DNA from 4 places in the Gordonia sp. NPDC058843 genome. Region 2 is predicted to be linked to each of the others. Evidence: predicted binding sites of a transcription regulator. Region 2 holds the regulator's gene; each other region holds the start of a gene.
What was found. The regulator LexA, encoded in region 2, represses DNA repair genes until DNA is damaged. The targets are predictions, from matches to a motif close to CGAACANNTGTTCG.
Positions count from the first base shown of each region.

Region 1: the regulator LexA is predicted to act here: its motif matches at 1,945-1,958, upstream of ACFW3F_RS23540 (DUF222 domain-containing protein).
Region 3: the regulator LexA is predicted to act here: its motif matches at 1,338-1,351, upstream of ACFW3F_RS03710 (DUF222 domain-containing protein).
Region 4: the regulator LexA is predicted to act here: its motif matches at 1,053-1,066, upstream of ACFW3F_RS22205 (DUF222 domain-containing protein).

Region 1 covers NZ_JBHYNC010000058.1:13,487-16,569, reverse strand. The annotation lists gene ACFW3F_RS23550 (amino acid permease) at 1-1,388, opposite strand, end outside; tRNA gene ACFW3F_RS23545 (tRNA-Gly) at 1,664-1,737, opposite strand; gene ACFW3F_RS23540 (DUF222 domain-containing protein) at 1,989-3,083, shown strand, end outside.
Region 2 covers NZ_JBHYNC010000001.1:129,570-132,652, reverse strand. The annotation lists gene ACFW3F_RS00625 (phosphoenolpyruvate--protein phosphotransferase) at 1-1,462, shown strand, start outside; gene lexA (transcriptional repressor LexA) at 1,440-2,144, opposite strand; gene ACFW3F_RS00615 (LysM peptidoglycan-binding domain-containing protein) at 2,376-2,918, shown strand; gene nrdR (transcriptional regulator NrdR) at 3,018-3,083, shown strand, end outside.
Region 3 covers NZ_JBHYNC010000003.1:171,533-174,615, forward strand. The annotation lists gene ACFW3F_RS03710 (DUF222 domain-containing protein) at 82-1,323, opposite strand; gene ACFW3F_RS03715 (hypothetical protein) at 1,721-2,011, opposite strand; gene ACFW3F_RS03720 (GNAT family N-acetyltransferase) at 2,014-2,526, opposite strand; gene ACFW3F_RS03725 (reverse transcriptase family protein) at 2,864-3,083, shown strand, end outside.
Region 4 covers NZ_JBHYNC010000049.1:14,525-17,607, forward strand. The annotation lists gene ACFW3F_RS22200 (ABC transporter substrate-binding protein) at 1-885, shown strand, start outside; gene ACFW3F_RS22205 (DUF222 domain-containing protein) at 1,092-2,720, shown strand; gene rplA (50S ribosomal protein L1) at 2,819-3,083, opposite strand, start outside.

The DNA of each region.
Region 1 (3,083 bases), on a different contig from region 2:
GCGAGGAACACGAACAGTGCGCCGTAGGCGGTGAGCCACAGTTCGAGATTTCCTGCGGATCCGTCGCGGATCGCCGGGAGATTCTGTCCGGCGATGACTGCGACACTCATGAGCAACGCGATGATCGGGCCGGCCGGATAGAGCCACGCCTTGTACGGGAGTACGCCGAGGTCCAGACCTTGCGCCTGCCACGCCCGACGGAACCGATAGTGAGCCCAGGCGATACCCATCCAGGTGATGAAGCCGGCCACCGATGAGGCGGTGACGAGCCAGACGTAAGCGCGACCGTCGCCCACCCGACTCGCCAGGAAGCAGAGGGCACCGATGGCCGTCGTCGCGGCCACGGCGAGGAGTGGCACACCTGATCGCGTGACCCAGGAGAACACACGTGGCGCGTTGCCCTGAACCGACAGGCCGTACAACGCGCGGGTTGCCGCGAACAGGCTTGCGTTGCCCGCCGACAGGATCGCGATCAGGATCACGGCGTTCATGATCGATGCCGCCACCGCGATCCCCGCGTCGGAGAACACCAGGGTGAACGGGGCGATCGCGATGTTCTCCTCGGATGCATTCAGCAGATTGGGATCGGTGTACGGGATCAGGAACGCGATGATGGTCAGGGTGCCGATGTAGAACAACAGAATGCGCACGAAAACGGTGCGCACAGCGCGCGGAATCGCGGTCTTCGGTTCGACTGCCTCGCCGGCGGCGACCGCGATCATCTCGGTGCCCTGGAATGCGAAGCCGGCGATGAGGAAGACCGACAGCATGCCGAGCGGGAAGTCCACGAACGGAGCGTCGTCGATCGTCCAGTTGCTGAACCCCGGCGACGGGCGGTCGCCGACGACACCGAGAATCAACAGCACGCCGACGATGAGGAAGACGACCACCGCGATCACCTTGATCGCCGCGAACCAGAACTCGGTCTCGCCGAATGCCTTGACCGCGAACAGGTTCAGCGCGAGCAGACCCGCCAGGAACACGACCGACCAGATCCACGACGGCACGTCGGGCGCCCAGTACTTCATGATCAACCCGGCGGCCACCAACTCGGCGGCCAGGGTGACCGACCAGTTGAGCCAGTAGTTCCACCCCGCCGCGAAACCGAAGGACTTGCTCACGAAGCGTCTGCCGTATTCCTCGAACGGGTTGCTGCACGGGATGTATGCCGACATCTCGCCGAGGCTCTGCATGAGGAAGAAGACCATGCAACCCATCAGCAGGTACGCCAGGATGGCGCCACCCGGGCCCGCGTCGGAGATGGTGGCGCCGGAGGCGACGAACAAGCCGGTGCCGATGGCGCCGCCGAGCGCGAGCATGCTGATGTGACGGCTCTGAAGTCCCTTGCGCAGAGATTCGTCGGGGGTGATCCCCAGAGGACTGGACATCGGCAGAGTCTAACGGCCGGTCGGCCTGTCGGCCGGGCGTTGCGCTGTGGTGGCGTTCGCCACCGGAGGTCATCGAGGCCTGGGGGTTTCCGACTGCACGCGCCGGCCGCGACGTTCGGCGAGCCCGTTCCACCGATCCCCCGGGAGCGCGCCGTGCTCGTCGCTTGGGATCTCGACAGCGGACACGTGGCTGGGCGGCATGCACTCCCGTGCGGGGTGGGGTTGCCGGGAAGGCGGAGGAGAGAGGTACAAAACCGCACTATCCGCGGTGCTGGTGGAGCCGATGACGGGAATCGAACCCGCGTATTCAGCTTGGGAAGCTGATGTTCTGCCATTGAACTACATCGGCGTGCGAGTGCTCGACTCGCGATCGACAGCCTAGCAAACCCGTGGCCGGGCAGGTCGTCGGCACGTGCAGATGTCGCGAATCGTGGCGTCCAGCGCAACTATCGGCTACATCTGACGGCGGTGGGCGGCGGCCGGCGGACGCGAACCGGTTGCGACGCAGAGCAACTCGACCGAAGGGGTTGCGCGCTGGGCAATCGCCCGGTAGTCTCGAACATAGTTTCGAGTCAAGCCATGATGACAGGGGATCAAATCATGGCTTCGATTGAGCCATCTGCACCACAACCACTCCTGCTCGACCAGTACGAGCGTCTACATGCGCTGCTGGACGAGATCGCCGAGACGTCGTCCACGGACTGCTCCGAGACCGATCTGCTGCAGGTCGCGATCGAGCACGAGCGTGCCGAACGGCGGATGCTGTCGGTGTTCACCGACCATATCGTCGACATCGACGAGCGATGGGCGTACCGGAAGATGGGTTGCCAGACCGTCTCCAACTTCCTGTGTCACGTGCTGAATCGGCGCGGCGAGGCCAACCGCTTGATGAACCGCGTGTGGGCACTGGGAAAGTTCCCGGACATGCAGGGTGTCCCGCTGGAGGCGCGCTTCCCGGAGACCGCCAAAGGTGTTGCCGACGGCGAGATCTCGGGACGACACGTCGACGTCGTGATCGAGGTGATGCGCAAGATCCCCGCCGATGTCGACCCCGCCGAGAGGCAAGCAGCCGAGGCAACCCTCGCGCACTACGCGCGTGAGTACGACCCGTCGTCGCTCCGGGACCTCGGTGCTCGCATCCTCGCCCACCTCGACCCCGACGGAACCATCACCGACGACCGGGACCGCGCCCGCAACCGCGGACTGAAACTCGGCCCGCAGGACGCCCAACTCATGTCCCGGCTGACCGCCACCCTCGACCCGACGACGCGCGCCATGTTGGACGTCGTCCTGTCGGTCTGGGCCGCGCCCGGGATGAACAATCCCGCAGATCCGCATTCGCCCACCGGGAGCCCTGCCGACGCGCACCCCGACGCACTGGCCGCGGCCGCCGAGCGCGACGAGCGTTCGGCCGAGAAGCGCAATCACGACGCGCTCCGCGCCATACTGCGGTTCGTGCTCGACGGCGGCGCCCTCGGCGGCTCGCACCATGGACTGCCGCCGCACCTCATCATGACGATCTCCGAGTCTTCGCTCCGCGAAGCGGCCGGCGACCCCGCACGCACCGCGACAGGAACGCTGCTGCCCATCAAAGATGTGGTCGAGCTCGCCGCCGAAGCGCAGCACCACCTCGCCGTGTTCCGCGACCACACCAGTGAGGTCCTCTACCTGGGGCGGTCCCGGCGGTGTGCATCC
Region 2 (3,083 bases):
CGCCGAGGACCGGGGCTGGATCGGTGCCGCAACCGCCCTCATCACCAAGGGCGCCTCCGCCGAGGCCGCTGCCGTCGTGGCCACCGACCAGTTCGCGGCGGTGTTCACCAAACTCGGTGGGCTCATGGCCGAGCGGGTCACCGATCTGAACGATGTCCGGGACCGCGTCCTCGCCGAATTGCTCGGCCTACCCGAACCGGGCGTGCCGACACCGGAGGTGCCGTCGGTGCTGCTGGCCGACGACCTCGCACCCGCCGACACCGCGGGCCTCGACCCGACGAGCACGATCGCTCTCGTCACCCGCCTGGGCGGACCGACCAGTCACACCGCGATCATCGCGCGGCAACTGGGCATCCCGTGTGTGGTGGCAGTCGCCGATCTCGCCGAGATCGAATCCGGCACAACCATTCTCGTCGACGGGACGACCGGGCGGATCGAAGTGGAGCCCGACACGGAGACAGCCCGGACGCGCGTCGACGAGGACCGGCGGCACGCCGAAGTCGTCGCCGGCTGGACGGGCCCGGGCCACACCGCCGACGGTGCTCCGGTCTCGGTGCTCGCCAACGTCGCCGACGGATCGTCGGCAAGGGCCGCGGCCGGCCACCCCGTCGAGGGTGTCGGACTCTTCCGCACCGAACTCGCGTTCCTCGAACGCGCCGACGAACCGACGGTCGACGAGCAGGCTGCGATCTACCGTGAGGTCCTCGACGCGTTCGACGGACAGAAGGTGGTGATCCGCACCCTCGACGCCGGGTCCGACAAACCCCTCCGTTTCGTGACGCATCCCGACGAATCCAATCCCGCGCTCGGTGTCCGAGGGGATCGGATCGCGCTCGCACATCCCGAGATCCGTACGCATCAACTCGATGCGATCGCGCGGGCCGCAGAGGGTGTCGAGGTCGCGCCGTGGGTGATGGCGCCGATGATCGCCTCGCCGGCGGAGGCGCGCGTGTTCGCCGCGGAGGTCCGTGGCCGGGGTCTGGTGGCCGGGGTCATGATCGAGGTGCCCGCTGCGGCGATCCTGGCCGAGGCGGTCCTCGCCGAGGTGGACTTCGTGTCGATCGGCACCAACGACCTCACCCAGTACACGATGGCGGCCGACCGGATGTCGGCCGATCTCGCCGGGCTCACCGACCCGTGGCAACCCGCCGTGCTCAGCCTGATCGCCGGAGTCGCCGCCGCGGGAGTCCGTCAGGTCAAGCCGGTGGGGGTGTGCGGGGAGGCGGCCGCCGATCCGAATCTCGCCTGCGTGCTCGTCGGACTCGGGGTGACCTCGCTCTCCAGCGCGCCGGCCGCAGCGGCCGCGGTGGGAGCACGACTCGGCGAGGTGACCGCGCAGGACTGTCGCGCGGCCGCCGACGCCGCGTTGGCCACCTCCGACCCCGCCGCGGCGCGTGAGGCCGCCGCGGCAGTGCTCGACCGTTCGGTCGGTGGAGAGGTCAGACTCGCCGCATCACGGTGACGACCTTGCCGAGGATGACGGCGTCGTTACCGGGGATCGGATCGAACAGTTCGTTGTGCGGCATGAGCCAGACGTTGGCGCCCTGACGCTTGAAGGTCTTCACCGTGGCCTCGCCGTCGATCATGGCCGCGACGATGTCGCCGTTGTCGGCGACGTTCTGCTGGCGGACCACCACCCAGTCGCCGTCGCAGATGGCGGCGTCGATCATCGACTCGCCCACGACGCGCAACAGGAAGAGTGAGCCCTCGCCGACCAGTTCGCGGGGCAGCGGGAAGACGTCCTCGACGGCTTCTTCGGCGAGAATCGGACCGCCGGCCGCGATCCGTCCGAGGACCGGCACGAAGGTCGGCTCGGGCAACTGGCTCGCCGTCGGGTTCTCCGGAGTGGGCGGTTCGCTCGGGGCGATGTTGACCGCTCGGGGCCGATTCGCGTCGCGTTTGAGCAGTCCCTTGCGTTCCAGCGTCCGCAGCTGATGGGCCACCGACGACGTCGAGGCCAGGCCGACCTCGTCGCCGATCTCCCGGATGCTCGGCGGGTAGCCGCGCTCGCGTACCGAACGGCGGATCACCTCCAGGACCCCGAGTTGCCGCGGGGTGAGTGAGGCCTCGGCGGCGGCGACGTCGATCGGGGCCTCGGTGTCGGCGCCCCGCGCTCGGCCGCGCCTATCGCCGGTGTCACTCATGTTCGGTTCCTCTCGTCTTTCGGAACGTGCAGGTAGATGGCCCGTGGGATGTCTCAGCCGCGTCCGAGCCTAGCGGAGTGCGGGCATCACCTCAAACATTTGTTCGATGTGTCGCGAGACTTTGTCGGTGCGCCGTGCTACAAATTCGAACATCAGTGCATCGAACACCTGATCGAAGTTCGAACACCGAACAACCGCACACCCAGCACACCAGAACTCCCGGAGGGCACCATGCGCACCGCCACTCTCGTCGCTCCCGTCCACGCCGAACGCCCCGTCGTCACCCGGGCGAGCACCGATCGCGCCGATCGTGTCCGGACCCGGGCCCCGCTCTCCGACGGCACCAGGCCGGTGGACACCCGGCCCTCCGGCAACCGGCCGGCGGGTGGCTCATCGCCGCTCACCCCACGCCTGGGTGGCACGCACTGCGGTTCGCCGATGGGGGCGAGGGGCCGGGGCCCGGTCGCGCCGAATGCGGCGGTGTTCCGTCGCCGTCGCCGCACCGCGGTCGCCGTCCTCGCCGGCGTCGGGCTGGCGTTCGTCGTGTGGGTCTTCGGTGTCGTCGGGCAGAACTACTCGGACTCGATGACGCCTGCCGCGGTGAGCGCGGAGGTCGTCCACGTCCGCTCGGGGGATTCGCTCAGCACGATCGCCGGCCGGGTGGCGCCCGAGATGCCGCGTGAGGTCGTGATCGACGAGATCGTCGCGATGAACGATCTGCCTTCGAGCGCGCTGCAGGTGGGCCAGCCCCTGCTCACCCCCCGGTACCGCTGAGGCCGGGCGGTATCCTCGGTGTCACAGGGGCCGGCCGAGAAGCGGCGGGGCGCACGGTTTCACTGCGCTCCAGCGTCCCGAGACCTGCGTGAGGACACGATGCGCTGCCCCTTCTGCAAGAACGACGACACCAAGGTCATCGACTCGCGTGTCGCAGATGAAGGG
Region 3 (3,083 bases), on a different contig from region 2:
TCCCACTGTGGAGTTGTCAAGGTACAGATGCATTCCCGCGAAACCGCGGTTGCGAAAGGTGCTACGCGAAGTGTGTGGTGGTCAGGCCGCGCTGTCGAGTCGCATGGTGCGCCGGTTGTAGGCCGGTAGGGGTCGGCGCCGTGGGTCGATGGTGGCGGGCGGGACGAGCCAGGGGTGTCGGTCGAATCCGATGATGACGCCCCACCCGTGATGGTGCACCTGGGTGTGGCAGCGTTGGCAGAGTAGGCAGCCGTTGTCGAGGTCGGTCGGTCCGCCGTCGGCCCAGTGTTCGATGTGGTGGACCTGCGTATGTGACGGCGGCGCTCCGCATTTGATGCAGCATGTGTCGCGGACGATCACCGCTTTGCGCAGATGCGCTGGGAACAGGCGCCGTGTCTGGCCCATCTGTAGCGGCACGCCTTCCCCGTCGAGAACGATCTCGGTCATCGTCCCGTCGCACGACATCTGTCTCGCCGTTGCCTGGCTGACCGATCCGGTCCACGGCAGGCTGGCTGGGTCGGCGCCGGTGGCGGGGAGGGTCAGCAGGAGTTGTGTCCGTGGGCTTCCAACACTGTCGATACTCGCGCCCAACGCTGCTTGGTCGAGGATCAACTCTAAGGCGTCGGCGCGGCGTTGCTCAGCGGTGCGACGGTCGTCGGCGCCGTCGGGTTCGGGCCGAGGATAGGATCTTTCGTCTATCATCGACAGGAACTTTTCGCCGACCACTTGGGTGAGGTCCGCGCGGATGTCGATGCGTCCGTCGTCGGTGGTGTGAGCGTTGACGGTGTTGAGAGATGGGTCGTCGGCGGCAGGGATGCCGGTCTCAGAGGCGTCGGCAAGGGTGTTGCCGATGACGCGGGCGTGTTCAAACACTTGCGTCGGCGTCGCACCAGACAAGGCTTGGGCGAGGAGTCCGATCTCGTGCGCCGTCTTGTCGTCGTCGGAAACCCCATCGGGGCAGCGTTTCTCGATACGGTTCATGCCGCGGATGATGGCATCGACTATCTCCGAGGACAGCCGTCCGTCGGCGGCGTGACGAGCGACGGCGGGCAACGCGGCCAGGCCATCGACGCCTCGCATGACTCGTAGGGCTGTTGCGGGCGCGAGCCCTGATTCGATCAGCATCTTCTTGGTGGTGCTGCCAGATATCTGCGCGACGCCTAGATCGTCGAGTTGCGCTGTGTGGGTGACGATCTGATGGGACACAACGTTGCCGATCAACCGCAGCATGTTCAACGCGTCGAATGTTGCTGCCCCAGTGGGGTCGTCGGCGGGTGGGGTGATCTCGACGAGCTGGTCGAGGAGGGTGTCGAGCTCTGGCATGCCTCCACTGTACGGGAACAGCCGTTCGATTTCGAGGTTTGTCCACAGGGTCTGAATCGACGAAATCGTCTACTGTGCAGGCGATTGCGTCGACTGTGCGCCTATTTTCGTTGACTGTGCGTTCATCGTTGACTGTGGTGAACTTCAGTCACATCCGTATCGCCACTTCCGTCGAAAGTAGTGCTGCAGTAGTGAGCTGATGATCCTCTGCCGGCGGGAAGGCGACACGGAATCCGCGCGTTTCCGAGCGTGCCCCGCTCCGGGCTTCCGATTCGAGCGCAGGACGGTCGGCTTGTGCACGGTCTATCCCGACAATCCGAGGAATGACGCGGTTTCTCGTACATGCTGTGGCTGTTGGGTAGTCGTTCTACCCGGTGAACGGAACAGGATCGGACGATCACGAAGACCCACCAGGTTCCATATTGGTGCGGTCGGCTGGTCCGGGTGTCCACCTGGTCTCGGTCCTGAGTGCGCGCAGGACGGACTCGCGCCTGCACGTCAAGTGGCTTGGCAGGCCGAGCTTCGCGTCGTCCATCAACTGCGCACGTTGCGGGATGGCCTCAAGCTCGCGCGGCGTCAGGTGGATCGCGATGGCAATGATCGCATCGTGGTGCTCTGCTTCCAGTTGGTAGCTCGCGAGCGGCATCGCCCCCGAAGTGACCTCGTGGTCCTGTCGCTCGCCGTTCACATCTATGCAGTGGTCATGCGTACTTCATGGCAATCCCAGGCTGGGTCGTAACGTGTGACCCCGTCGAGGTCGAATCCGTGTTTGCGATAGAACGCCACTGCCCGTGCATTGTCGCGTGCAACCCACAGGTAGGCCCGGGTGCCGGTTCCGCCCAGGACTGCGGTCATCAAGTCCAGCGTGACGCCGGTGCCGTGATGCCGGAGAGTGACATTCAGGGACCACAGTTCGATCGGTGCGGAAGCGTCGTGGTCGCGAGCCGGGCCGCTCGTTGCGAAGCCGACCATCTCGTGTGTGGCGATGGAGGTCGCGCACCGGAGGCGAACTCCGCGCGCAGCATGGTCCGCGAACTCTCCGAGAGTCTCCCGCCAGCGGGAGGCCGACACGGCGGGCGTGAGCGCATCGAGTCTGTCCTGCGCCACCATCCCCGCGTAGGTCGCTTTCCAGATGGCGGTATGCGCGGTCGAGATCTCTTCGATGTCACTCGCGTCGACGGGCCGAATCTCGTAGTCACCCATAGACCCCGGGTCTACCAGACCCGGGCCACATCAGAGACACGTGGACACATGCGTCTTCCCCGGCGGTGTCGGACGCCCGTGGCACCATGTCGTTGATGAACGACGGGCGAGGTGAGAGGGGATCGTCGCGATCCGTCTCAGGGGTAACCCCTGGGTGCACTTCACAGCTGGTTCCTGCGTCCGACGCCGGCGCGCACGCTTCACGTGCCACGCGGCGCCGCTGCACCACAGTTCTGGTTACCACACCCGTCGTTCATCACCGCCCTGGCCAACGCCACCACAGCCCGCGACGCCACAGCGCACGACACCCCAGCGCACGACACCCCACGACGACGCCGTGACCGAGCCATTCCTGTCTGCCCACGAGACCGCCGAAGTCGCTGCGGCGTTCTCGCGTACGTATTCGGCGTGGACGTGGCCGGAGATCGTCGACGCGCTGCGTAGTGTTCTGCCCGCTGAGGTCACCACCGATGTGGCCGACCGCATCTTCGAACTCTCGACTCACGAACCCCGACACCCCGCACGGGTGGTCGTCGAAGCCCTCGTCCCGTGGACCC
Region 4 (3,083 bases), on a different contig from region 2:
GCGATCGCGCTGGCGGCAGGCGCCCGGGACAAGATGGTGGCCGTGAGTGCGCTCGCCCGGGACAAGGACGTCCTCCGGCTCGAGTACGGACCTCAAGTGGACACACTGAACGAGGTCGCGACCGAACGTCCCACGCTCGAGAACATCGTCGCGGCGAAACCCCAGGTGTTGTATGCCGGATACAACTACGGAATGAGCGAGTCGCGCGGCATCACGCCGGAGATCCTGGCCCCGCACGGCATCGACGTGTACCAGCAGTCCGAGGCGTGCCGGCAGGTCGAGGGTGAGGCGCAGCGCGGCACCATGGACCCGTGGGTCGCGCTCGACACCGATCTGCGGAACATCGGCACCATCACCGGCAATCCCGACCAGGGCGCCGCCGCGGCCGACGAGGTGGGCGATCGCCTCGAAAAGCTGCGCGCGGCACCGCAGCCCGCCGACAAACCCACGGTCTTTGTGTTCGACAGCGTCTCCGACACCATCTTCTCCTCCGGATCCTTCGGCGGCCCGCAGGGCATCATCGACGCCGCCGGCGCCCGCAACGCGACCGAGGACATCGAGGACACCTGGACCGCCGTCAGCTGGGAGCGCCTCACCACCGCGGACCCCGACGTCATCGTGTTCGTCGACTATCCCGGCCAGTCGGTCGAGGAGAAGATCGCCGCACTGCGCTCGAACCCGGCGAGCCGGAACCTGAAGGCGGTGCGCGAGAACCGATTCGTGAACCTTCCGTACGCGATGTGGGTGTCGAGCCCACTGAACATCGACGCCGCCGAGATCATGCGCAATGTCCTGGAGAATCATGGCCTTGCACCCGAATCCGGGATCACGCCGTCGCTCGACGTCGCGCAACTCGACCTCGGGGGCAACAACTGGCTGGAGTGAGTCGCGGGACGCCCTGTAGAACGCGTAGGGCGGCGGCGATTGTTGTGCCGCCGCCCCACGGACATTTCAGTACACCCCTACCACGAGGCACTGACAAGTTCTCGCCGTCGAATAGCGTTGCACAACATAGTTTTTAGGGTTGCCATGTGCCCGTGTTGGTGTACACTCGAACACACATTCGCAGCAACGGTTCTCCGGGGGTGGCCATGTCTGACGAGCCCGCTACGCCGCAACCGCGTGCCGTCGAGTTGGTGACCGAGTTGCATGCGATCCTCGATGAACTGCAGTCCGTCGACCTGTCGCCGTGTACCGATGCCGAGTTGGCTGATGTGGCAGCCGATACCGAACGTGCCATCGCCCGGTTGACCGTCGCCGGTGACCGCCAGATCGATCAAGTCGAGGCCCGCGACCTGCCCCGCAAAGCAGGCTGCCGAACACTCATGCAGTTCATGACCCACCGGCTGCGGGTCTCCAACCCGATGCGGCGCCGTAAGCAGATGGATGCCACCGCCACCCGCACCAGCCTCGGCGGCGAGGTCCTGCAACCCGAACACCCCTGCTTCGCCGAGGCTTTCGCCGCAGGAGCGGTCGGCTCTGCACACGTGCAGGCCGCCCTCGATGTCCTCGACCAGATACCGCACGCCGTCGCACACGATGTGAAAGTCGCGGCCGAACGACAGATGGCCGGGATCGCCGTCGATCACACGCCCGCCGACATCACCCAGTTGGGTGCCCGTCTGCTCGCCCACCTCGATCCCGACGGCACCCTCACCGACGATTCGGAACGCAAAAGGCGCCGGAATCTGTGGGTCAACCGCCAACGCGCCGACGGCACCGCCAAACTCACCGGCACCCTCACCCCCGAACTCGCCGCCCGCATCACCATGCTCTTGGCCGTCTGGGCCAAACCCGGCATGAACAACCCAGGCGACCCGCACTCGCCGACCGGTTCGGTCGACGACGCCGACCCCGACGTTCTCGCCGCCGCCGCCGACCGCGACGACCGGACCCCCGCCCAGATCAACCACGACGCACTCAACGCACTTCTCAAGGCTGTCCTCGAGGACGGCCTGCTCGGAACATCGCACCGCGGACTACCCGTGCAACTGATCATCAAAGCCGACCTCGACGACCTGATCCGTGAAGCCGGGCTCGCCACCACCGCCACCGGCACCCTGCTCCCCATCCCCGACCTCATCGAGATGGCCGCCGATGTCCAACCGTGGTTGGCGATCTTCAAGAACTCGACCGCAGTGCCCCTGTACTTCGGGCGCGGCAAACGCCTCGCCACCCGCGCACAACGCCTCGTCTCCTTCGCCCGCCCCGACGGTGAGGTCTGCTCAGCGCCCGGCTGCGACCAGCCCGCCACCCACGTCGACATGCATCACGCCCACAAGGATTGGGCCAAAGGTGGTCTCACCGACATCGACCAGCTCGCCCCGGCCTGCCCGCGCCACAACCGGATGGTCGGTGACCAGCCCGGCCAGTACACCACCCGGATCGAACGGTCCGGCCCCGACGAAGGCCGCTGCATCTGGCGGTTGAACGCCGAACCGGGCGCACCACCCAACCCCGGCCGCCTCAACCGCCGACCCGACATACCCAAACGGTTCGCGACACACCTGCGCGACATACGCGACGAGATCCACGGACCACCACCCCGGTCCGGCGGACAGTCACGCTCAGACGCCGCCAGCCTCGACCACACCGGCCGGCGTCTCGAACTCGCGTACCGGGAACTCGTCCACCCGCGAACACCACTCAAGCGCCTCACCACAGAACCGCTGACCCCAGTCGAAGCGGCCCTCGCACGCGTACTCACCGAACACAGGTAGTTGCAAGCAAACACGGCGAGCGGACCAGCAGACAAACACGAGGGGCCCGGCATCAACATGCCGGGCCCCTCGTGGGTGTCAGTGCGCCTGATGCGAGATCAGACCTGCGGTGCCTCCGTGAAGTTACGGGTGACCGCCGGGTCAACCGGGATGCCCGGGCCCGTCGTGGTCGAGACGGTGACCTTCTTGATGTAGCGGCCCTTGGCGGCAGACGGCTTGGCGCGCATGATCTCGTCGAAGGCAGCGCCGTAGTTCTCGGCCAGCTTGGCCGGGTCGAACGAAGCCTTGCCGATGACGAAGTGCAGGTTCGCTGCCTTGTCGACGCGGAAGTTGATCTTGCCGCCCTTGATGTCGTTGACGGCC